Regions from separate parts of the Hydrogenibacillus sp. N12 genome, predicted to be linked through region 1. Evidence: riboswitches for the same ligand, from Rfam matches in the RefSeq annotation. Region 1 holds a riboswitch; each other region holds the start of a gene.
The links. A riboswitch is a leader RNA that binds a small molecule or an ion and turns the genes downstream of it on or off. The one in region 1 is predicted to bind S-adenosylmethionine.
Positions count from the first base shown of each region.

Region 2: linked by a shared signal. The riboswitch ahead of K2M58_RS03680 (homoserine O-acetyltransferase MetX) and the one ahead of istA (IS21 family transposase) in region 1 are both predicted to bind S-adenosylmethionine.
Region 3: linked by a shared signal. The riboswitch ahead of K2M58_RS02460 (methylenetetrahydrofolate reductase) and the one ahead of istA (IS21 family transposase) in region 1 are both predicted to bind S-adenosylmethionine.

Region 1 covers NZ_CP080953.1:1,938,318-1,946,201, forward strand. Annotated here, with positions in the region: gene cysW (sulfate ABC transporter permease subunit CysW) at 1-560, opposite strand, end outside; gene cysT (sulfate ABC transporter permease subunit CysT) at 779-1,627, opposite strand; gene K2M58_RS09090 (sulfate ABC transporter substrate-binding protein) at 1,696-2,817, opposite strand; gene K2M58_RS09095 (sulfate ABC transporter substrate-binding protein) at 2,840-3,958, opposite strand; gene K2M58_RS09100 (YezD family protein) at 4,115-4,354, opposite strand; gene istB (IS21-like element helper ATPase IstB) at 4,565-5,350, opposite strand; gene istA (IS21 family transposase) at 5,347-6,624, opposite strand; SAM riboswitch class I at 6,769-6,983, opposite strand; SAM riboswitch class I at 7,099-7,312, opposite strand; gene K2M58_RS12675 (transposase) at 7,418-7,687, opposite strand; gene K2M58_RS12890 (transposase) at 7,716-7,884, opposite strand, start outside.
Region 2 covers NZ_CP080953.1:781,058-788,941, forward strand. Annotated here, with positions in the region: gene K2M58_RS03675 (transposase) at 1-302, shown strand, start outside; SAM riboswitch class I at 607-791, shown strand; SAM riboswitch class I at 935-1,151, shown strand; gene K2M58_RS03680 (homoserine O-acetyltransferase MetX) at 1,283-2,419, shown strand; gene K2M58_RS03685 (O-acetylhomoserine aminocarboxypropyltransferase/cysteine synthase family protein) at 2,511-3,812, shown strand; gene K2M58_RS03690 (beta-class carbonic anhydrase) at 3,879-4,505, shown strand; gene K2M58_RS03695 (OsmC family protein) at 4,586-5,035, shown strand; gene K2M58_RS03700 (ParB N-terminal domain-containing protein) at 5,294-5,563, shown strand; gene K2M58_RS03705 (IS256 family transposase) at 5,659-6,882, shown strand; gene K2M58_RS03710 (ABC transporter substrate-binding protein) at 7,027-7,884, shown strand, end outside.
Region 3 covers NZ_CP080953.1:515,713-523,596, reverse strand. Annotated here, with positions in the region: gene merA (mercury(II) reductase) at 1-801, opposite strand, end outside; gene K2M58_RS02470 (aminotransferase class I/II-fold pyridoxal phosphate-dependent enzyme) at 972-2,231, opposite strand; gene metE (5-methyltetrahydropteroyltriglutamate--homocysteine S-methyltransferase) at 2,451-4,739, opposite strand; gene K2M58_RS02460 (methylenetetrahydrofolate reductase) at 4,915-5,871, opposite strand; SAM riboswitch class I at 6,027-6,178, opposite strand; gene K2M58_RS02455 (NAD(P)-dependent oxidoreductase) at 6,380-7,348, opposite strand; gene K2M58_RS02450 (hypothetical protein) at 7,499-7,884, opposite strand, start outside.

The DNA of each region.
Region 1 (7,884 bases):
TCCTGCGCCGTCCCCAGCGCCTGCATCGTCGGGATCAGTTCCCGGGCCACGAACGGAAACGTCACGAACACCGTGGCCAGCACCAGCCCCGGAAATGCAAAGACGATCTGGAGGCCCCGTTCCGCAAGCCAGGGGCCGAACAACCCGTGCGCCCCGTAGAGGAGCACGATCATCAGCCCGGCGATGACCGGCGACACGGAAAACGGCAGGTCGATGAGCGTGACGAGCGCGTTTTTCCCTGGAAACGTGAAGCGGGTCACCGCCCACGCCGCCGCGAGGCCGAACAGCGCATTGAGCGGCACGGCGATGGCGGCGACGGCGAGCGTCAGGCGCACGGCGGACAGGGCCTCCCGTTCGGTGATCGCTGCTGCGTAGACTTTCACGCCTTTTTGCAGTGCCTCGGTGAACACGACGATGAGCGGGAGGACAAGCAGCACGCCCAGAAAAAGAAGCGCCAGGGCGATCAACATCCCCCGCACGAGGCGCGGCTCCGTCAAGTGCGGCGGACGATCCGCCGCAGGCGACCGACCCTCAAAGGCGGCCGGCTCGATGATCGTCATCGTCCTCCCCCCCGTCCATCCTTCACCGCTCGTTCTGCTCGCCTTCTGCTCGCCCTTCCTTCAGCACTCGCAAACCGCCCGGCCCGATGCGCGCGCCCCCTCCGTTTCCGCCCGACTCACGCCATCGCGCCTCCCGCTCCTCCGCCCGACCCACGCCATCGCGCCCCCCGCTCCTCCGCCCGACTCACGTCATCGCGCCCCCCGCTCCTCCGCCCGACCTACCCCTGCGCCGTCCGACGGCTCGCGCGCCCCTGCAGAAGGTTGATGAGAATGAGGATGACGAACGAAATGAGGAGCATGACCGTTCCGACGGCCGCCGCCCCGGCATAATCGTACTGCTCGGCCTTCATCATGATGAGCACCGGCGCGATCTCCGTCTTAAACGGCAGGTTGCCGGAGATGAACACGACGGACCCGTACTCCCCGACGCCCCGGGCGAAGGCCAGCGCGAAACCGGTGAGGAGGGCCGGCTTAAGCGCCGGGAGGATGACGCGGCGGAAGGTCTCCCACCGGTACGCGCCGAGCGTCGCCGCCGCTTCCTCGATCTCCTGTTCCAGGGCCTCCAGGACGGGTTGAACCGTGCGGACCACAAAGGGGAGCCCGATGAAGACGAGCGCCACCGCGATGCCGAGCGGCGTGTAGGCGATTTTCACGCCGAACGGCTTAAAAAGCTTTCCGATCCAACCGTTTTCCGCATACAGCGCGGTCAGGGCGATCCCGGCGACGGCCGTCGGCAACGCAAAGGGCAAATCGACCAGGGCATTCACGATTTCCCGGCCCCAGAACCGGTACCGCACGAGCACCCAAGCGACCAGAAGACCGAACACCGCATCCACCAGCGCCGCGCCGAGCGCCGAAAGAAAACTCAGCTTGTAGGCCGCCACCGCCCGGGGTTCGGCGACCGCCGCCCAAAACCGCTCCCCGCCGAGGGTGGCCGACTTTAAAAACAGCGCGACGAACGGCAAGAGCACGATGAGGCTCAGGTAAAACACGGTATACCCCAGGGACAGGCCGAACCCCGGAAGGACACGCCGCGTGCGGAAAACCGCCGCACGGAAAACCGTCATCCGCGCTTCCCCCCTTCCCGAAAATTCGTTTGACGTCCCGGCGACGCCCCGAAGCCCCCCCCCCCGAACTACCGCGCCCTGTTGAAGATTTGGTCGAAGAGGCCGCCGTCGGCAAAATGAAGGTCATGCATCTTTTGCCAGCCTCCCAGTTCCTCGACGGTAAACGTCTGCACCTGAAGATACTGATCGGCATACCGCTTGGCGACGGCCTCGAGACGCGGGCGGTAGAAGTGCTTGGCGGCGATCGCCTGCCCCTCTTCCGAGTACAGGTACTCGAGATACGCTTCGGCCACGTCGCGCGTGCCTTTTTCATCGACGACTTTGTCCACGACGCTCACGGGAAACTCGACCAGGATGCTCTTCGAGGGCGCCACGATTTCGAACCGGTCTTTTCCAAACTCCTGGAGCACGAACGAAGCTTCGTTTTCAAAAGCGATGAACACGTCCCCGATGCCGCGCTCGACAAACGTCGTCGTCGACCCCCGCTGCCCGGTATCGAGCACCGGAACATGACGGTACAATTCGGCGACGAACGCCTTGGCCTTCTCTTCGTCGCCATTATATTTTTGCAGGGCGTAGCCCCAGGCGGCGAGATAGAACCATTTTGCGGCTCCCGCCGTCTTCGGATTCGGCGTGATGACCTCCACGCCCGGCTTCACGAGATCGTCCCAGTCCTTGATGCCTTTCGGGTTCCCGGCCCGGACGAGGAAGACGGCCGTCGTCGTGTAAGGCGCGCTGTGATGCGGCAGGCGCGATTGCCAATGTTTATCGATCAGGCCAGCCGCCGCGATGGCGTCGATGTCGTAGGCCACGTTCAACGTCACCACGTCCGCTTTCAGGCCGTCGATCACGGCCCGCGCCTGTTTGCTCGCCGCGCCGTGCGATTGATGGATGGTGACCGTCCGGCCTGTTTGCCGCTTCCAGTAAGCGGCAAATGCCTGGTTATAGTCGGCGTAAAGTTCCCGACCGACATCGAACGAGACGTTTAAAATCTCCACGGGCGGAGCGTCTCCCTGCCGACCGTCCGCCGCCCGGCCGGACGCCGAACTTTCCTCCTGAGCCGGGAGGCGGTCGTCCCGGCCTTTCTCCCCCGTCCCGGAGGCGTTGCTGCAAGCCGCAAGCCCGGCGAAGGCGACGGCGATGAAAAGGGGAAGAAGGACGAAAACCATGAATTTGTTTCGTTGCACCATCCATCCATCCTCCTTCGAAGATTTAATAGATTCTCTCCCGCGGATGATAGATCTGATCGAAGACGCCTCCATCGGCGAAATGCGTCTCCTGCGCCTTCTTCCAGCCGCCGAACACCTCGTCGACGGTAAAAAGTTCGAGCTTCGGGAACCGGTCTGGGTACCGCTTGGCGACCGACTCGAGCCGCGGGCGGTAGAAGTGCTTCGCGGCGATCGTCTGCCCCTCTTCCGAGTACAGATACTCGAGATACGCTTCGGCCACGTCGCGCGTGCCTTTTTCATCGACGACTTTGTCCACGACCGCGACCGGCGGCTCGGCCAGGATGCTGATCGAGGGGACGACGATGTCAAACTTTTCCTTGCCGAACTCCTGGAGCGCGAGAAAGGCTTCGTTTTCCCAGGCAATGAGCACATCGCCGACGCCCCGCTCGACAAAGGTCGTCGTCGAGCCGCGCGCTCCGGTGTCGAGCACCGGCACGTTTCGGTAGAGCGACGCAAGGAAGGCCTTCGTTTGCGCTTCATCGCCGCCGAACTTCTTCAGCGCGTAGCCCCAGGCGGCCAGGTAGTTCCATCGGGCGCCGCCGCTCGTCTTCGGGTTCGGCGTGATGACCTCCACGCCCGGCTTCACGAGATCGTCCCAGTCCTTGATGCCTTTCGGGTTCCCGGCCCGGACGAGGAAGACGATCGTCGACGTATAAGGAGAGCTGTTGTGGGGGAGGCGTTTTTGCCAATCCTTGTCGATCAGGCCGACCTCCGCGATCGCGTCTATGTCGTAGGCCAGAGCCAGCGTCACCACGTCCGCCTTCAGGCCGTCGATGACGGCCCGCGCCTGCTTGCCCGAGCCCCCGTGCGACTGCTGGACGGTCACCGGTTGCCCGGTTTTGTTTTTCCAGTAGGCGGCAAACGCCTGGTTGTATTCGGCGTAAAACTCCCGCGTCGGGTCGTAAGAGACGTTCAACAGCTCGACCGGGGCCCTGGGGCCTTGACCGCCCTCGACCGCCCGTCCGGACGATGCGCCTGCCTCCCCGGACGTCGAGCTTGTGTTTTGGGAGGTGCGGCCGCAAGCGGAAAACCCCAACGCGACGGCGACGATCAAGATGAAGAAGGCGAACCCGCGCCTTTTGATCCACGTCCTCATGTTCATCTCCACTCCCTTCTTCTTTGCTTTTCAACACAAAAGGCCCCTGCTCTGCCGCCCTCGGCGGTACGCCACCTCACGGCAGATGTCAGGGGCCTCTGGTCGTCCAGTCGGCCGATGGAAAAATCGGTGCAGAACAATCGGTGCTGTTTCACAGGATGGTCAGCGATGGCGCTTGGACCCGGCCTCGTTATTTTCCTGCTTCATTCCCGCTGCGGCCGCCTGTCCCTTTGCGGCCATTTTTGCGGCCACCGGGAACCGCATCTTCTCCGTCCGGTCGATTTGTACGATTTGACCGTCATGAACCGTAATTTGAACGGTTCCGTACTCCAGGCCTTCAAGCGCCTTTTCGATGCACTCCAGCCAGGCATTGTGAGGGCGAAGGCCAATCGTTTCCGACATGGCGCTCCCTCCTTGACCATCCTGCATCCGAACGATGGGGTTCGATAAGCAACGCCGTTCTTAGGCGGTATCACGAAAAAATCCCTCTTCGACAAGAAGAGTGTCAATAGCGGATTAAAACTCCCCAAAAAAATCGCGTTCGATTCCCCACAAACAGCGGATTCAGTTCCCCAAAATCATCGCGCATCATTCCCCAGACGTATGTTCGATCTACGCGGTCACCTCCTCCTTCAGCGCATGGGTCACCCCGGCGCGCAGCTTGTCCTTCATCCGGTAGCTGTTGCCGCGGATGTTGATGGTGGTGGCGTGGTGCAGGAGCCGGTCGAGCAAGGCAGAGGCCAGCACCTGGTCACCGAAGAGTGTCCCCCAGTTGGTGAAGCTGGTGTTGGACGTGATGATCAGGGAGCCATGCTCGTAGCGCTCCGACACGAGCCGGAAGAAGTTCGCGGCGTCCAAGGCGTCAAGCGGCAAGTAGCCGACTTCGTCGCAGATCAGCAGCTTCGGCTGGGTGTAGATGCGCAGGCGCTTGTCCAGCCGTCCCTCTTGGTACGCCCGTCGCAAGTCAGCGACCAGCTTCTGCATGGTCACGAAGTAGACGCTCATGCGCTGTCGAATCGCCTCCATCCCCAGGGCCACCGCAAGGTGGGTCTTGCCCACCCCCGGCGGTCCCAGGAAGATGACGTTGCTGCCCTCCCGGATGAACGTCAAGCCGGCCAGTTCGCGTATTTGTCGCTCATCGACGGACGGCTGGAACGAGAAATCGAAATCTGCAAGGGTCTTGTGATACGGGAAGTTGGCCATGCGGAGTCTGGCGTGCATGTAACGGCTGTATCGCTCCTCCTGCTCAGCATCCAGCAGTCTGTGCAGGAACTCCGCATAGGTCGCCTGGTGCCCCGCTGCCCACTCCACGCACGCCGGCAGCACCGCCGCGGCGCGCTTCAATCCCAGCTCCAGCAGCTGCTCCTCGGCCTTGGCCAAAACCAACGCCTCACTCATTGCCCCTGACCTCCCATCGCGATCTGCTCATAGACGGACAGCTCCCGCTGCTCCACGTCCGGCCCGATTTGCAACCCTGGCACCTTGCCTCGATCCGGATGAGGCGTCCCAGCCGGGATGCCCTTGAAGTGCTCAGGGTCGGTTGAGACCTGGTGCCTGCCTGTGAGCACGCGGTGTTCGGCAATGACCTGCCCGCCGTACTCGATCTGCAGGCGGCCTGACTCAAACTCCCGGACCAGCACGGTGTGCCCCACATACCGCCATGGAACGGTGTACATGTTCGTGTTCCAGGAGATGCGACAATCGCTCATGACCTTGCGCATATCGGCGTACGCCAGCGTGTACCGGCTCTTAGGCAGGGGCTTAAGCGTCTCGGCCTGAAACCGCACCACCGGCTGCTCCCGCGTCGTGCCGTGGATGCGCACATTAGCCACCGTATCCCGCCAGATGGCACCTTGCCGGTTCAGGTCGTCATGGTCCACGAACGAAACCGGCCAGAAGCTGGACCGGATATACCCGATGGGCCGTTCAATCTTCCCTTTGGTGCGACTTCGGTAGGGCTTACAGGCCTTGGGCACGAATCCGTAGTACTTGGCGAAGTCCATGTACGCCGGCTGCCAGTCGACGTGTCCATGACCGTCGTTGGCCACGACCAGCGGGGAGCAGTTGTCGCTGAGCATGACCTTTGGAACCCCGCCGAAGAACTCCAGCGCGTTCCGGAGCGCCTGGAGGATATGCCGTTGGTCCGCCGCTCTGATAAACTCCAGGTAGAGCATGCGGGAGTAGGCGAGGACCATGGCAAAGCACCATACCTTGCGCCGATGGCCCTGCGGATCCAGGTAGGGGAATGCGCCCAGGTCGATTTGCGCTTGTTCCCCCGGAGCCGTCTCAAACCGCACGGTTGCCTTGGCAGAGACAACCGGGCGGAGAGGGTGCATGAACTCGCGCAGTACGGTAATTCCGCCGGTATATCCCTGCTCCCGGATCTCGCGAAAGATTCGCTCCGCATTGAGGACGCCGATACGCATGCGCTGCTCCACATAGGCCTTGTACGGCTCCAGCTTGTGGCCTTTCACCCTACGGCTGCGCGACTTCACCCTCCCCTCCTCCTGCTGCCTCGGCTCACTCACAGCCTTGCGGATGGTTTTGCGGTCATGGCCGTATCTTCTGGCCAGTTCCGAGATGCTGACGCCCTCCTCATACAGCTTCCTGATCTCCATCTTCTCACTCTCCCTCATCACCGGCACCTCCCCAAAAGTGATGGCAGGTGCCATAGTTCGACACAGGGGTGGGGAATTCATCCCGATGATTTTGAGGAAATCATGCCGGTGATTTTGGGGAATCTTTATCCGCTGCTATTGGGGATTTTACATCCGATGTTGACAAGAGGGATTTCGAACCGCCTTCGAAATGCCCTCTTCTCATCTCTCGGAACGGCCTCGCATGCACATGCGCTCCGTCCGGACGCCTGTGACACGCGAAAAGCGCCTTCCGCAGGAGTTGGCACCAAATCTTGTGCGGAAGCGTCTCGCCCGGAGCTTGCTCCTCCGGACCCTGCGTGACCGCAGCCGATTCCGCACAAGACGGTTGCCGGGCTTCATCGGGCCAGTCCCTCCGCCGCTCTGGATAAGAAGAAGGGATCGCGTCTTCGTTTGTCCATCGCCGGCGTGGGAGTCGCCGGCGCTCACAAGGCCGTGAAAAAATCCCTCTTCGATAAGAAGAGGGATGGTTGCCGCGCATCCTCCCCCTTCTTATCTCTCGGAACGGCCTCGCGTGCGTACGTGCCTGACCGGACACCCGCGATACGCAAGGCGCGCCTTCCGCAGGAGTTGGCACCAAATCTTGTGCGGAAGCGTCTCGCCCGGAGCTTGCTCCTCCGGACCCTGCGTGACCGCAGCCGATTCCGCACAAGACGGTTGCCGGGCTTCATCGGGCCAGTCCCTCCGCCGCTCTCGATAAGAAGGTTCCCGCAGTGGGATCACGATTGAATTGTGGAAGCTTGAGACCATTTTACAAAGGAAGCTCCCCCTTGTCAAGGGCTCGGGGGCTCCATGTCAAGAAGTGTGATCAGGCGATCAGATGAGCCAAGGGAATAAAGGCCAAAAGCATCTTCCGGACAACCCCTTCGCGATTTTTGAAGCCATCACGGATCCGGTTCCGCCGTTCGATCTTCGGGTGCACGCCCTCGGTGTCGCCGTTCGTCGTCTGCCAGGGGTGATCGGCAAGGATTTCGTTCTTCCGGCGCTTAAGCGTTCGGCCCCACGGCACGAGCGCCGCGTCACTGGCTCCCTCTGCCTCAAAGCGGATCCGGTCCAAAATCGCCTTGGCTTCCTCCAGGGAGGCGGCCCGGTAGAGGTCTCGAAGCTCACCCTTGACCCCGTGAAACTGCGCCCCGTTCCGGAGTCCGGCGGATCGCGGTCGGCGCTTTCGCCGGACGCTCGGTGAGGTCTTCTTCGTTTTTGAGAAGCGGCCAGCGGGGAAGACGGTAGCCCGTGACCTCTTGTTCCACCCGCCGGGCCTCATCCACCCGGCGG
Region 2 (7,884 bases), 1.2 Mb from region 1:
GAGTGGCTCAGTGCCCCGTGGCGAGAGGATTGCGCATTCGGATGGACGTGGATCGGCGTTTGTTTCCGCCGATTGCGCGCGGGAGCGCGAGATGGGCGCGAGAGTACCGCAAGCGCACGGCGGTGGAGTGCGTGTTTTCCCGTCTAGATACGATGTACGGCTTTGAGACGCACACCATCCGAGGGCTGAAGAAGATGCGCGTGCGGGTGGGGTTTGCGCTGGTGGTCATGCTGGGGATGGCGCTTGGACGTCTGCGCGAGGGATGGTCAGGGAAACTGAGGAGTTTTGTGCAGGTAGCGTAGTGGAGGAAAAGAAGGATAGATTTGTTTACCTTTTTTCCGTGGATTGGAAAAAGGGAGGTGGAGTATTGTCTTTTTTATTAAAAACACGGGGAATATATGCATGAAAACCAATCTTGTTTAAAGAAAGAATCGTGGAATCCCCCAAAACTGAAGATGGCCTGATGCAGGTCAGACCGAGATACAGGCACAGCGAAAAAAGCTCGAGCCCTCAAGTTCTTGACAACCGGCGGACCGGTTGATAAAATGGTCGCAAGCTTTCGGTCACAACGGAATGACACCCAACACGAAGCGTCTCAGCGAAACCTTCTTATCGAGAGCGGCGGAGGGACTGGCCCGATGAAGCCCGGCAACCGTCCCGGGGAGTCGGCACGACTCGGCGGGGAAGCCGCCTGTGCCGACGCTGGATCCGCGGGAAAAGGTGCCAACTCCTGCGGAATGGAGGCCTTGGACCGGAGGTCCGGGGTGCCTAGCCATTCCGAGAGATAAGAAGGGGGAGGATCGCGGGAGCGAAAATCCCTCTTCATCAACGAAGAGGGATTTTTTGATGCGCGACCGGAGATGCGGCCGACCGGAAATGCGGCCTCCTCCGAGTGAAAGCGGACCGCACCTGACAACCGAAGATCCGACCCTGCTTCTTATCGAGAGCGGCGGAGGGACTGGCCCGATGAAGCCCGGCAACCATCCTGCGAGGACGCCCGGTCACACACGGTCGGAACCGCTTGAGGCCCGGCGTGAATCTGAAAGCGCGGTGCCGCGCAGGATCTGGTGCCAATTCCTGCGGAACGTGCCGAGCGCCATGGACGGGGGAAGGGGGAGCGTCCTGCGCGCGGTCGTGCCGAGAGATAAGAAGAGGGCATTTCGACGGCGGTTCGAAATCCCTCTTCTTATCCAGAAGAGGGATTTTTTCATGGTCATCGGGTTTCACGGCCATCGTATTTTTGTGGTTTTTTTCAGACCAAGACGGAAAGAGGGGAGCGTCGATGGTGAGCATGGACCTTAAAACGCGTGAAGTGGGAACGGTGTCCATCGGCGCGCTCCGCCTGGAAAGCGGCCGCGTCCTTCCGGATGTGCGGCTGGCCTACGAGCGGGTCGGGCCGCGAGATGGTCCGACGGTGCTCGTCTGCCACGCGCTTACGGGCAATCACGTGGCCGTCGGCACCGACGAGGACCCGGGCTGGTGGGCCGGGCTCATCGGGAGCGGCAAGCCGATCGACACCGACCGCTATCAGGTGGTGACGTTTAACGTCCTGGGCGGATGCGACGGCTCGACCGGCCCGACGTCGACCAATCCCGAAACCGGCCGGCCGTACGGCCCCGAGTTTCCGTTCATCACGGTGCGCGATATGGTGCAGGCGGAATATCTCGCCTTAAAGCGCCTCGGCATCCGCCGCCTGCGGGCGGTGATCGGCGGATCGCTCGGCGGGATGCAGGCGCTCGAGTGGGGGGTGATGTACCCCGAATGGATGGACCTTCTGATCCCCATCGCCGTCACGCCGCGTCTTTCGGATTACGCCATCGCGTTTAACGCCATCGGGCGGCTGGCGATCCTCTCCGATCCGGCGTGGAACGGCGGCTACTACGACCCGGCGCATCCCCCCAAAGCGGGGATGATCATCGCCCGGATGGCGGGAATGGTGACGTACCGCAGTCCCGATCAGTTCAACCGCCGCTTTGAACGGGCCGAGCGCGATGGGTGGGGGCGTCGGCATGACGAGGTCAGCTTCCAGGTCGAATCGTATCTTATCCATCACGGCGAAAAGCTCGCTCGGAGATTCGACGCCAACAGTTACCTGTATTTGCTCAAGGCGATGGACGCCCACGACCTCGGCCGCGGTCGCGGCGGGATCGAGGAAGCCATCAAGCGCATCCGCGCCCGCGTCGTCGCCCTCGCCTATCGCGGCGATCTTCTTTACCCGCCGCAGGAAATCGCCGCCTTCGTCGATCGGCTTCGGGCCGGTGGCGTTGAAGCGCGCTACTTTGAAGTGGACACCCTCTACGGCCACGATGGATTTCTCACCGAGTTTGAAAAATGGGGCGGAATCATCCGGGAACAGCTGGAACAGGCCGAATCGTGCCCCGGATCGGTGACGCAGGACTTTCGCTCGGCATTCCTATAGAGTTCGGCATCCCTGTCGTCATTCCGATCGGACATTCCGACCGTCGCTTGAAGCGTGCACCGATTGAACATTATCCGGGAGGGATCGGAGAATGGGCGAAAAACGGCAGTGGGCGCTGGAGACGCTGGCCATCCACGGCGGGCTTCAGCCCGATCCGGTGACGGGCGCGCGGGCCCTCCCGATCTACAACACGACGTCGTACGTCTTTCGCGACACCGAGCACGCCGCCAATTTGTTCGCCTTAAAAGAGCCGGGCTACATTTACACCCGCATCCACAATCCGACGGTGACGGCCCTTGAAGAACGGATGGCGCTTTTGGAGGGCGGCGTTGGGGCGCTGGCGCTTGCGAGCGGTCAGGCGGCGATCACGCTGGCGATCCTGAACATCGCCGGCGCCGGCGACGAGATCGTCGCCGCGAGCCAGCTTTACGGCGGCACGTACAACCTCTTTGCCGTGACGCTCCCGCGCTATGGGATCAAGGTGCGCTTCGTCGACGGGCGCGATCCGGAGAACTTCCGCCGGGCGATCACCGAGAAGACGAAGGCGATTTTCGCCGAGACGATCGGGAACCCCAGCCTGGACGTGCTCGACATCGAGGCGGTGGCGAAGATCGCCCACGAGTACGGGGTGGCGCTCATCGTCGACAACACGTTCGCCACGCCGGTGTTGGTGCGTCCGTTTGACTACGGCGCGGACGTCGTCGTCTACTCGGCGACGAAGTGGCTCACTGGCAACGGCACGACCATCGCCGGGATCATCGTCGACGGCGGACGCTTTGCCTGGCCGAAGGAACGCTATCCGTCGCTTCACGAACCGGACCCGAGCTATCACGGCGTCGTCTACCGCGAGGCGTTCGGCCCGGCGGCGTACATCGTCAAGGCCCGCGTCCAGCTCCTCAGGGACATGGGGCCGGCGATTCACCCGCAAGGCGCGTTCCAGGTCGCGCTGGGCCTGGAGACGCTTCCCCTCCGGATGGCCCGGCACGTGGAAAATGCCCGGCGCATCGTCCGGTACTTAAAGGGCCATCCGGCGGTGGCGTGGGTGAACTATCCGGAACTTCCCGAGCATCCGTCGCACGAACTGGCGAAGAAGTACCTGCCCAAAGGTGCGGGATCCGTCATCACCTTCGGCATCCGCGGTGGCCGGGAAGCCGGGCGGAAGTTCATCGAAAGCCTCACGCTCTGGTCGCATCTCGCCAACGTCGGCGACGCGAAAAGCCTCATCATCCATCCGGCGACGACGACGCATTCGCAGCTCTCGGATGAAGAACTCCGCGCCTCCGGGGTGAGCGAGGACCTCATCCGCCTGTCGGTCGGCCTGGAAAACGTCGACGACCTCATCTGGGATCTCGATCAGGCGTTTGCCAAAGTGTCGGCGCCGGTATCCGGCTGACCGCCGTCTGTGCGGCGGACGATGATGTTCGTCAATCTACCGGTTCGATGAAGGGGGGAAGGGTCCGTGAGCTTGAGTCAGCAAATCGACGAAACCATCCAAAAGCACGAAGCGTGGGTGCTTCGGAGACAAAGGGGAATTCCCAATAACCGGCGGTTGTTTGTCCTGGCATGCATGGATGAGCGGTTGGATGTGGAAGAAATGCTCGGCCTCCAGCCCGGCGATGCTCATATCTACCGCAACGCCGGGGGCGTGGTCACCGATGATGTCATCCGTTCGGCGGCTCTGAGTGTGAATTTCTTTGGAACGAAAGAGATCATCGTGATCAATCACACGGAATGTGGAATGATGACGGCTCAGGGCCAGGAAATCGTCGAGGCGCTCCGGGCCAAATTCAACATCGATGTGGAACGCGTTCAGCTGGACCCCTCGCTTCCCGAACTGACGCTGACGGACCCTGGAGCATTCGCTCGGTGGTTCCGGACTTTTGAAAGTGTTGACGATGCGACCATTGCCCAGGTCGAGTATTTGCGGAATCACCCCTTGATTCCCAAAGATACGGTCATCAACGGATATGTGTATGAAGTTGAGTCCCATCGTCTGCGCCGACCGCATCAACGGTTGAGCCGGCGCGTGAATACGCGCGATGAACTGCTGGGGCGGGTTCAGGATTCACCGAGGGGGGACGGATGACCGCATCCGGATGGCGCCGCCAAGGGCGCCGCGCCTATCACGTTCATGCCAGATGAAGATCAGGAGTGGAGGGAAACCGCATGGCCAAACAGACCTTTGCCTCTCGCGTCGAGTGGTCCGGAGAGGGCGTGCGCGCCGTCGCGCACATCCGCGACAAACAGATCGTCATCGACGAACCGCCGGTGCTCGGCGGAACGGACCAGGGCCCGAACCCGGTGGAGCTCGTCCTCGCGGCGCTCGGCGGGTGCATAAGCGTCCTGGTGAGTCTGCTGGCCAAGCGGCACGGCGTGGAGCTGCGCGGCGTGACGATTGATGTGGAGGGCGACCTCGATCCGGACGGATTTTTAGAAAAAGCGCCGGACGTCCGCCCGGGATTTCAAGAAATTCGCTATCGGATCGCGATCGACTCCCCGTCCGCCGCGGATCGGGTTCGGGCGCTTATCGAACACGTCGAGCGCATTTGCCCGGTGAAAGACACGCTCCGCGGCGTGCCGACGCTGGCCGTTTCGCCGGCGCAGAGCGGGCGGTGAGCATCGGGGATCGGGAGAGGCACGATCCCGACGGAGGAATTTCTTTCTCCTAAAGATACCCGCATCTTCTTCGAAGGCGTGAAATGAAAATGTCCTGCCGACGGCCCACCCGGGCCGTCTTTTTTGAGCCGTCTTCGCCCGTGACGGCTCGATAATCACGCGGTTGACCGGTAAACGGGCGGGGTTTCTCCCGGCGCCTCCGGCGACGGGGACGTTATATTTGACGGTCAATCCCAGATACGGTCGGGAAACGAGAACATGCTCGTCGACATCGACAAGATCGGAATCGGCGACCGGATACGCAAAGTCTTCGGCGACATCGAAGAACTCGCCCGGGACATCGAACAGAACGGCCTTATCACCGGTTTGAATGCAGCCGGTGCTCAGGTAAAGTTCATCGCCCTGCCGGCGACGGGCACGCGGCCAGTGGTCGGCGCAATGATCGCCCGCTTTACACAATCTTTATCTTCCGTTCATCTGGCCTTAACACATCTCCGCTATACTAGTCGTGTCCGGTATCATGTGTAAAAACGGATGGTCCAGGTGACATAAAATGAGCCATCCGGCCCTCTTTGGTAGAATGTGAGACGGAGAAGAAACCACTTCACCAGGAGGGATACCGGATGGCTCAGTACCAGATTACCGTGGACGACGAGATTTTGGAAGGCCTCTTTCAGCGGGATGGAGGCGTGGCAAAGCTGGTGGAGAGTGTGGTCAACCAGATCCTCCAAGCGCAAGTGCAGGAGCATCTGAAAGCGGCGCCATACGAGCGCACGAAAGAACGCCAAGGCTATCGCAACGGAACAGTCACCCGCACCCTGACAACCCGTGTGGGGCGGCTGGTGTTGCGGGTTCCGAGGGTCCGGAATGGCCAGTTCTCCACAGAGCTGTTTGCTCGGTACCAGCGCAGCGAACAAGCGTTCATCATCGCCCTGATGGAGATGGTGGTGAACGGCGTGTCCACCCGGGACGTGGCGAAAGTCACCGAGCAGTTGTGCGGCACGACGTTCTCGAAGTCCACGGTCTCCGAGCTGTGCAAGCGCCTTGATCCCATCGTTCAGGGATGGAATAATCGCAGCCTTGCTGAGCATCGTTATCCGTTCCTGCTGGTGGACGCTTTGGTACTCCGGATTCGGGAGGAAGGGCGTGTTCGCTCTCGAGCGGCCATGATCGCTGTTGGCATCAACGAAGAAGGGTACCGTGAGATTCTTGGCTTGATGTTGGGCGACAGCGAATCGGAGGCCAGCTGGCGGGAGTTCTTTGCCTGGCTGAAGAACCGGGGTCTCCGCGGCGTTGACGTTGTGGTGTCTGACAGTCATGGCGGGCTGGTGAAGGCACTGCAGACGGAGTTTCAGGGATGCACCTGGCAACGGTGCCAGACCCACTTCATGCGCAATATCTTGGACGCCACACCCAAGGCGTTGCAGAAGGAGGTCTACAAGCGTGTACGAGCCATTCTTGATGCGCCCGACCTCAAGACGGCCCGACTGCTCATGAATGAATTTGTGGAGGAGTACGCTGAGAAGGCACCCAAGGCCGTCAAGGTGCTAGAGGAGGGCTTTGACGACGTCACGGCCGTGCTGGTCTTGCCGGATCGCTATCGGCGGCGCTTGCGTACCACGAACGGCGTGGAACGACTCAACGAGGAGATTCGCCGCCGTGAAAGAGTCATCCGCATCTTTCCCAACCGGGAATCCGTAATACGGTTGCTTGGAGCGCTACTCATGGAGATAGACGAGACGTGGACCACTGGGCACCGTTACCTGAATATGGATGAGTATTGGCAGTGGAAGAAGGAACAACAGAAATCCACTGAGCCGGCCATGCTGCACGTTGTGAATGCCTGAGTGACCTGTCCTTTCATTCGCCGAAGAGGGCAATTTACACATGATACTGGACTTGATCGCTATACTTGACCTAGACGCGGGCTAGGGTACACCCGACATGGACGGCAATGACCAGAAAGCGTGAGGACGAGCGGAGGAAAAGCGATGGTTAAAAAAGCGCTGGCAAGGCCGATCTTCGCTTTCGTTTTCGTGACGGTCGGGGTCGGTTTTTGGCTTTCGGGTTGCGGACAAAGCGGGCAAGGTCAGGCTCAAGATGCCGAAGGAAGCGGTAAAGCTCCGGTTGGAGGGACGCTTCATTTTTACACCTCGCAACCGGACGACGATGCGAACAAGCTCGTCGAGGCCTTCCGCGGGCGGTATCCGGCGGTGGATGTCGTCGTTTTTCGCTCGGGAACGGAAGAAATCGTCGCCAAGCTCAGGTCGGAAAAGCTGGCCGGCGGGGTGAAAGCCGACGTGCTCCTCCTGGCCGATGCGGTGACGTTCGAAGCGCTGAAGGCCGAAGGGCTCCTCGAACGGTATCGCTCGCCGAACGTCGAGGCGATCCCCCAGGCGTTTGTCGATCCCGACGGAACGTACGCCGGAACGAAGGTCATGGCCAGCATCATCGTCGTAAACACGAAGAAAGTCAAAACGCTTCCGGATTCCTGGCGTGTGTTCACTTCTCCGGAGGCGCGCGGCAAGGCGATGATGCCGAGCCCGCTCTACTCGGGCGCGGCCGCCTATAACCTCGGCGTGTTCGTGCGGCAGTCGGAGTTCGGCTGGAAATTTTATGAAGACATGAAGCAAAACGGCGTCGTCGTCGGGAAAGGGAACGGCGGGGTGCTCACGGCCGTCGCCGGCGGCGAAAAAGCGTACGGCATGCTCGTCGATTTTATGGCCGCCCGGGCGAAGCGAGAGGGCTCGCCGGTCGAGCTCGTCTATCCGAAAGAAGGCGTGCCGGTGATCACCGAGCCGGTGGCCATCGTGAAAGGGACGAAAAACATAAAGGCGGCGCAGGCGTTC
Region 3 (7,884 bases), 1.2 Mb from region 1:
CGCCGGACGGCGTCCCGTGGCGACGACATAGGCCCGGCCCCGGACCGGCCGCCCGTCGACTTCGAGCGTCGCCGCGTCCCGAAACCGCCCTTCGCCCCGAAGGAGGGTAAAACCGTAGTGGTCAATGAGCCGCTCGTATTTGTCCCGGCGGAGTTCGGCGACGAGGGCGTCCTTCGCCGCGATGAGCCGCGGCAGGTCGACGGCCCCGGCAGACGTCCCGAGGCCGTCGTAAGGCGGGTGCTGGGCCCGGTCCCGCACCGTCCCCGCCCGAAGGAGCATCTTCGACGGGATGCAGCCGACATTCACGCACGTCCCGCCGACGACGCCCCGTTCGACCATCGCCACCCGCGCTCCGCGGCGGACGGCCTCGATGCCGGCGGCAAACGCCGCGGCCCCGGAGCCGACGATGACGAGGTCGAAGGCGTCCGGATCGCGTTTCGGCGGACGGGCCCGCCGGGACTCAGGCCGGAGCGCCGGAGGGCCGTCCACGTTTGCCGGAACCGAACCGCCGCCTTCGTTCGCCGGCCGAAACCCGCCTTCGACCTCCGGCGACGCCGGTCGTTCGCCGGCTTCCGCCGTCCGGCGGACCGCCTCCCCCGGCGTATATCCGGCCGCCCGGACGGCCGAACGAACCCCCGCCAGCGACCCGCCGTCCGGGAGCGCAAACCGCACCTCGCCGAGGCGAACGTCGACGGCGATCTCCCGGGCCTCCGCCGCTTCAAGCGTCCGAACGACGGCCCTTTCGCCCCCTTTGCGCGACATCCCCCGAACCGCGAGGCGAAACACCGCATCCCGCCCCATGATCGATCCCTTCTTTCTTCCGGCTTCCGGCAGCCTTTCGGCACTCGGTCCATCCAAAGCATAAACCCTGGACCTAGGTCCAGGGTCAAGGGGGGGAGGGCAGGCCAAACGCCGGGCCATTGGGTCGGGCGCCGAGAAGCCGGGGCGCCGAGAAGCCGCTGCCGCCTCCTTTATCGCTCCCCGGCGGCGGTGAAACACCCGTAAAGCGCCGCTTTGAGGTCGTCCGGATCTTCAAGCCCGACCGAGAAGCGCAAAAGCCCCGGCGTCACGCCGGCCCGGAGCCGCTCCTCTTCCGGCAGGCGGCTGTGGGTCGTCGTCCACGGGTGGACGACGATCGTCCGGGCGTCCCCCAGATTGGCGGCCATCTTGAGCGGGCAGCGCCGAAGCACCGCCCGGGCGCCTTCGAGCCCGCCCTCGACGTCCACCGTAAGCATCGTCCCAAACGTCCGCATGTACCGCCGCGCCCGCCCGTGGGCCGGGTCGTCCGGAAGCCCCGGGTAGCGGACGGCCCGGACGCCCGGAAGCGTCCGGAGGTAAACCGCAAGCTCGGCCGCGGTCCGGCTCGCCCGCTCGATCCGGAGCCAGAGCGTCTCGAGACCGTAGAAGAGCGTATGGGCGTGATACGGCGAAAGCGTCATCCCGAGAAGCGAAAGCCCGAGCTGCCGGACCCGGGCCGCATACGCCTCCTCGCCGGAGACGTCCCCCGATGCGCGGCCGCCCGCTCCGGCCTCCCGGAGCGCCGGCACGTCCTGCCAGAGGTCGGCGCGCCGGACGAGAACGGCGCCGCCGAGGACCGTCCCGTGGCCGGAGGCCCATTTGGTGAGGCTTTCGACGACGACGTGGGCCCCGAGCTCGAGCGGCCGGACGACGGCGCCGACCGCCCCGAACGTGTTGTCGACGACGAGGGGCACGCGATGCGCTTCCGCGACCTCCGCGAGCCCCTCAAAGTCCGGGAGCTCGAGGGCCGGGTTGGCGAGCGTCTCGACGAAAATCGCCCGCGTCCGCGCGCTGAGCGCCGCCGCGACCGCCTCCCGCTCCGGCGGAACGAGATGCACCCGGATGCCGAGGGGCGCGAACACCTGATGGAAAAGGCCGAGCGTCTGGCCGAACAGGCCGCGCCCGGCGACGAGCTCGTCGCCGGCCCGGAGGAGGGCCAAAAGCGCCGCCGCCGTCGCCGCCTGGCCCGAGGCGAAGGCGATCGCCCGGTCGGCCCCCTCCAGCGCCCGAAGGCGTTCCTCAAGGGCGGCGACGGTCGGGTTGTGGATCCGGCTGTACGTGTACCCCTGGCCCGTTCGAAACCGCTCCGCCCCTTCGTCGAGGGAGGCAAAGCCGAAGGCGGCCGTCGCATAGATCGGCACGCCGATGGCGCCGTGGGGGTCGTCCGGAAGGCCGGCGTGCACCGCCAGCGTGGCGTAGTGCCTGTTTTCCATGGGGCTCTCCCTCCCCGCTTGCCCCGTCTTGCGCCCGGAGCGCCGCGACCGTTCAAAACCGCCGAGCCCGGCGCCCGACGATCGCGTCATCCGCCGAGCCCGACATCTTTCGATCCCGGCGCCGACCGAACCGCATCCCGCTCGGACGAACGAAACCCTTTTCCGACCCGAGCGGGCGCGCCGCCGGCCCGGCGGCCGCCGGTCGGAGCCTACGGAACCTCACTGCTCGCCGAGCTCCGCCCGAAGCCCCCGGGCCGCCGCCACCATGTTTTTGAGCGAGGCGATCGTCTCCGGAACGTCCCGCGTTTTGAGCCCGCAGTCGGGGTTGATCCAGAAGTTTTCCTTCGGAAGCACCCGGAGCGCCCGCCGGGCGAGGGCTTTCATTTCCTCGACGTCCGGCACCCGCGGCGAGTGGATGTCGTAGACGCCGAGGCCGATTTCTTTGTCGTACGTGTTTTCCTCGAACGCCTGGATGAGCTCGCCGTGGCTCCGGGACGTCTCGATCGAGATGACGTCGGCGTCGAGCGCCTTGATCGCGTCGATGATGTCGCCGAACTCGCTGTAGCACATGTGGGTGTGCACCTGCGTCTCCGGCCGGGCGCCGGCCGTCGCCAGGCGAAACGCCCGCACCGCCCAGTCGAGATACCGGTCCCGGTGCCGCCGCTTAAGCGGCAGCCCCTCCCGGAACGCCGGTTCGTCGACCTGAACCATGCGGATGCCCGCCGCCTCGAGCGCCTCGACTTCTTTCCGGAGCGCCCGGGCGATGGAATAGGCGATCGCCTCCGGCGGCACATCCTCCCGCGGGTACGACCACTTGAGGATCGTCACCGGGCCGGTGAGCATGCCCTTGACCGGCTTTTCCGTGAGCGACTGGGCGTACGCCGTCTCCTCGACGGTGAGCGGCTCCCGGTAGACGATCTCGCCGTAGATGATCGGCGGCCGGACCGCCCGGGACCCGTACGACTGGACCCAGCCGTGCTCGGTGAAGGCGAAGCCGCCGAGCTTTTCCGCGAAGTACTCGACCATGTCCGTCCGCTCGAATTCGCCGTGGACGAGGACGTCGAGGCCGAGCTCCTCCTGGATGCGGATCCACTCGGCGATCTTGGCCCGGATGAACGCTTTGTAGCCCTCGGCGTCGAGTTCGCCCTTCCGGAAGCGGGCCCGGGCCTCCCGGACGTCTTTCGTCTGCGGGAAGCTCCCGATCGTCGTCGTCGGAAAAAGCGGCAGGGAAAACCGCTCGGCGTGGATCTTTTTTCGAGCTTCAAAAGGAATCGCCCGCGTCGTCTCCTCCGCGGTGACCGCCTCCGGCGCCGGAAACGGATGGGCGGCAAAAAACCGCCGCCGGGCTTCCGCCGACGCCCGGTACGCCGCCTCCGCCTCGGCGTCCGGCGCATCGGCCCGGGCGAGGAGCCGGAGTTCCGCGAGCTTTTCGTCGGCAAAGGCGAGGACGTCCCGAAGCGCCGGATCGAGCTTCGTCTCCCGCTCGAGGCTGATCGGAACGAAGAGGAGGCTCGTCGACGGCGAGAGGATCATCCGCTCGAACGGCACGACGGCGGCGAGTTCCCGGAGAAAGGCCGCCCCCGCTTCGAGGTCCGCCCGCCAGACGTTTCGCCCCGGGATCAGGCCGACGCCGAGGACCTTGTCCTCCGGAAAGCCGTGCCGGAGGACGCTTGCGCGGTTGTCCGCGAGGCCGTCGACGAAGTCGAGGCCGATCCCCGCCACCGGCAGCCGGACGACATCGGAATAATGCTCGACGGCCTCAAAATACGTCTGGAGCATGAGCTTCGCCGGTGCCGCCGCCTCGGCGAGCGCCCCGTAGACCTCATGGAGGAGGGCGATGTCGTCGGCCGGAACGTCAAGGACGAGCGCCGGTTCGTCGATCTGGATCCACGCCGCCCCGGCCTCCGCCAGCGACCGGAGGAGCGCCCGGTACGCCGGGACGAACGCCCGGACGACCTCGGCGAACGCCGCTTCCGGATATCCTTTGCTCAGCCGGACGAACGTGTACGGCCCGACGACGACCGGCCGCGCCCGCTCCCCGACGACTTCCCGCGCCTCCCGGTACGCCTGAAGCGGCCGGTTGTCGGCGATCTCCGGCGCCCGGCCGGCGGCGACGGCGTCGAGCTCCGGGACGATGTAGTGGTAGTTCGTGTTGAACCACTTCGTCATCTCCGCCGCCGGCACCCGGTCGCTCCCCCGGGCGATGGCAAAATAAAGCTCCAGGGAGACCGGCCCGCCGGCGTAGCCGTACGCTTCCCGGAAGCGGGCCGGCACGAGGCCGAAGGTGACGGCGAGGTCGAGCATCGGGTCGTAGAAGGTCAGGTCGCCCGCCGGCACCCACGTGAGGTCGAAGGCCGCCTGCCGCCGGAGGGCGTCGCGGTACACCGTCCGGATGGCGTCGTGAAGCTCCGTTTCGGTCAATTTCCCCTGCCAGTAGCGCTCGAGGGCCCGCTTCCACTCCCGGCGCGGGCCGAGGCGGGGATAGCCGAGGTTCGCGGTCTGGATCATGGACGGAAGGTCACTCCTTTGCTGGCGGCGCGCCGACGCCTTCGGCACGCCCGATCGAGGTCAAACGCTTGGGGAAGGGCGCCGGGCGGCCATGCTTCGGCCGCCGAAAGGGCGGCCTCCGGCGAGGCGCCGGAGACCGGTCGGGCGCGAGAAGCGCGGGAGCGTCGGCGTTTGGCTACGGCCCGAGCTCCGGGGCAGCCTCGACGCCCACCGAAGCGCCGGGCCGTGCCGACGTCCCGACCCCCGACGAACCGTCGTCCGCCGGCGAGGCGCCGGTGGGCGGCCGCCGCGCCAAGACGAACCGGGCGAGGCGGGCGGTCGTCGACGCCCGGAGGTACGGGGTGATCAGGTAAAACCGCGTCCACCCGAGCTCGAACGCCCGCTCGATGAGCGCCTCGGCCTGCGCGAGGCCGGCTTCGATCGCCGCCTCGCCGGTATACGGCTCGAGGGCCCGGACGACGTCCGACGGGACGTTCATCCCCGGCACCCCGGCGAGGAAGCGGGCGCTGGCGGCGGAGATGAGCGGCATGATGCCGATGTAGAGCGTCCCGCGCCCGCCGAGAAGCGCCCGGGCCTCGAGGAGCCGCTCGAGGTCGGCCGGATCGAAGATCGGCTGCGTGAAGAAAAACCGGGCACCGCGGTCCGCCTTGGCGGCGAGCCGCCGGAGGTGCGGGCCGAGGGTGCGGCCGAGGTTGAGCGCTCCGCCGTAGCAAACGTCCAGCGGGCCCTCCAGCGGCCGGCCGAAAAAGTCGACGCCGGCCCGAAGCCCGCGGAACCGCTCCATGAGCCCGAGGCTGTCCGTCTCGTAGACGGCCTTCCCGTCCGGATGATCGCCCAGCGCCAGCGCATCGCCGCTGATGAGGAGAAAATGCCGCACCCCGGCGGCGAACAGGCCGAGGACGGTCGACTGCTGGGCGAGGAGGTTCCGGTCCCGGCTGTTCAGATGGACGACCGGTGAAAGGCCGAACGCCTGCCGGAGGAGCACCGCGGCGACGACGTTGGACAGCCGGGCGTGGGCGAGGGAGTTGTCGGCGATCGTGATGTGGGTCACCCCGGCCGCCTGAAGCCGCCGGGCCGCCTGCAAGTAGCGGTCGAACGCCGGAGCCCGGGGCGGGTCGAGCTCCACGACCACCTCCGGCATGGCGCAGCAAGGATTGCGGTCGGACATCGCTCACCGGTCCGGCCGACCCTGAAACGGGCGGCCGGATCGCCGGTCCACCTCCTTTCCCGAGAAAAGCCATAAAAAAACCCTCTTCGATAAGAAGAGGGCAAAAAGGACGCACCCCCTTCTTATCTTTCGGCCGCCGGTGCGGCCGCAGGAGTTGGCACCTTTCCCGGGGCACGCCGTGCGCCCGTAGGCGAGGAGGCCTTTCGGCTCCCCGCGCCGGGAAGGTTGCCGGGCTTCATCGGGCCAGTCCCTCCGCCGCTCTCGATAAGAAGGTGCCGCCGAAAAAACGGCGGCGCATCGATTCGGTTGTGCCCAGAGCTTCTGGCTCCGCGAATCTTGCGCCTATTGTACGGCTTCCGGGTGCCGCTGTCAAGCGGTACCGGCAGGGGTTTTCCCCCGTTCGGCGGCACCGCCCGGGGGTCCCGGCGGCCCCGGCGCCGGCCGCTCAAGCGCTTCGACCGCCGGCATCGGATCAGCCGCTTTCACGGCCGGCGTAAGGAGCCTCCGCCCCGACGGCGCCCGCCCCGTCGGCTTTCGTCCCGCCGCCGGCCCGCTCCCCCCGCACCACGGAGACGCCGGCCGTCCGCTCGAGGGGACGGATGAGGGCGGCGACGTCCTCGCCGCCGTGTCCTTCCGCCATCGCCCGAACGAGGTGCGCCTGCGCCTGAGCGCCGAGGGCGAGGGGCACGTCCATCGCCTCGGCAAACTGAAGCGCCAGACGGACGTCCTTGTGCAGGAGCGCGATGCTGAACCGAGGGGCAAAATCCCGATCCTGGATGAGATCGATCGTCCGGTCGATCATGAAGCTGTGGCCGGTGCTCGCCTTGAGGACGGCGTGAAGGACCGCCGGATCCACGCCTGCCTTTGCGCCGAGGACGAACGCCTCCGACAGGGCGACGGTGTGCACGGCGACGAGGAGGTTGTTGATGAGCTTGACGGCGCTTCCCTTGCCGGGGCCGCCGAGATGGACGATCATCCGGCCGAACGCCGCGAGGACCGGCCGCACCCGCTCAAAGGCTTCGGCGTCGCCGCCGACCATGATCGTGAGCGTCCCCGCCTCGGCGCCCATCGGCCCGCCGGAGACCGGCGCATCGAGAAAAAAGACGCCGAGCTCCTTCGCCCGCCCGTAAAACGCTTCGGCGTGGGCCGGCGCGATCGTGCTGAGGTCGACCCAGATCTGCCCCGGCCGGGCCCCTTCGCGGACGCCGCCCGGCCCAAAGTAGACCGTCTCGACCGTCTCCGGGTACGGAAGCGACGTCATGACGACATCGGCGGCCCCGCCGACCGCCGCCGGGGAATCCGCCGCCACCGCCCCCTGAGAGACGGCCCATTCGACGGCCCCCCGGGAACGGTTGTGAACGACGACAGCGTACCCCGCCCTGAGCAGGCGGGCGACGATCGGCCGGCCCATCGTGCCGAGCCCGATGAACCCGATCCGCATGCTCCCACCTCGGCGCCTTTTTTTCGCGGACACAGAACTTTTTTCGCGAACGCAAAAAACGAACCCAAAGGGCCCCAAACGGGACAAAAAACGCGCGCCCGCTTCCGCCGCCCTCTTTTTGTACGCGGCGGCTCTCCGTTCGGCGCGCGGTCAGACCTCGTAGAGGAGCATCTCCCGCCGGAGCTTCTTGAGCCGTTCCTTGCTCGCCCGGATGCCCGCCGCATCGCCGGCGGCAAGGGCTTCCCGTAAGCGGTCGAGCTCGGCGTCGACCGCTTCCCGGAGCTTCGGGATCCGGTTTTCGATCTCGTTCAGCAGGAACATCTGCATGACCTTTTCCATCGTGACCGTCTCTTTCTTGTCCAGAAGCACCTTCCGCTGATTGCCGGACACTTCGGTGATGCGGACGACCTCGCCGTACTGGACGTGATGGATGTAGAGGGTGTCGGACCGATACAGCTTGATCGTCGCGTGGCCTTTATATCGAACGACAAAGTCACGAAAGATTTCGGCAATCACAGGGTCATGAAACGTCAACC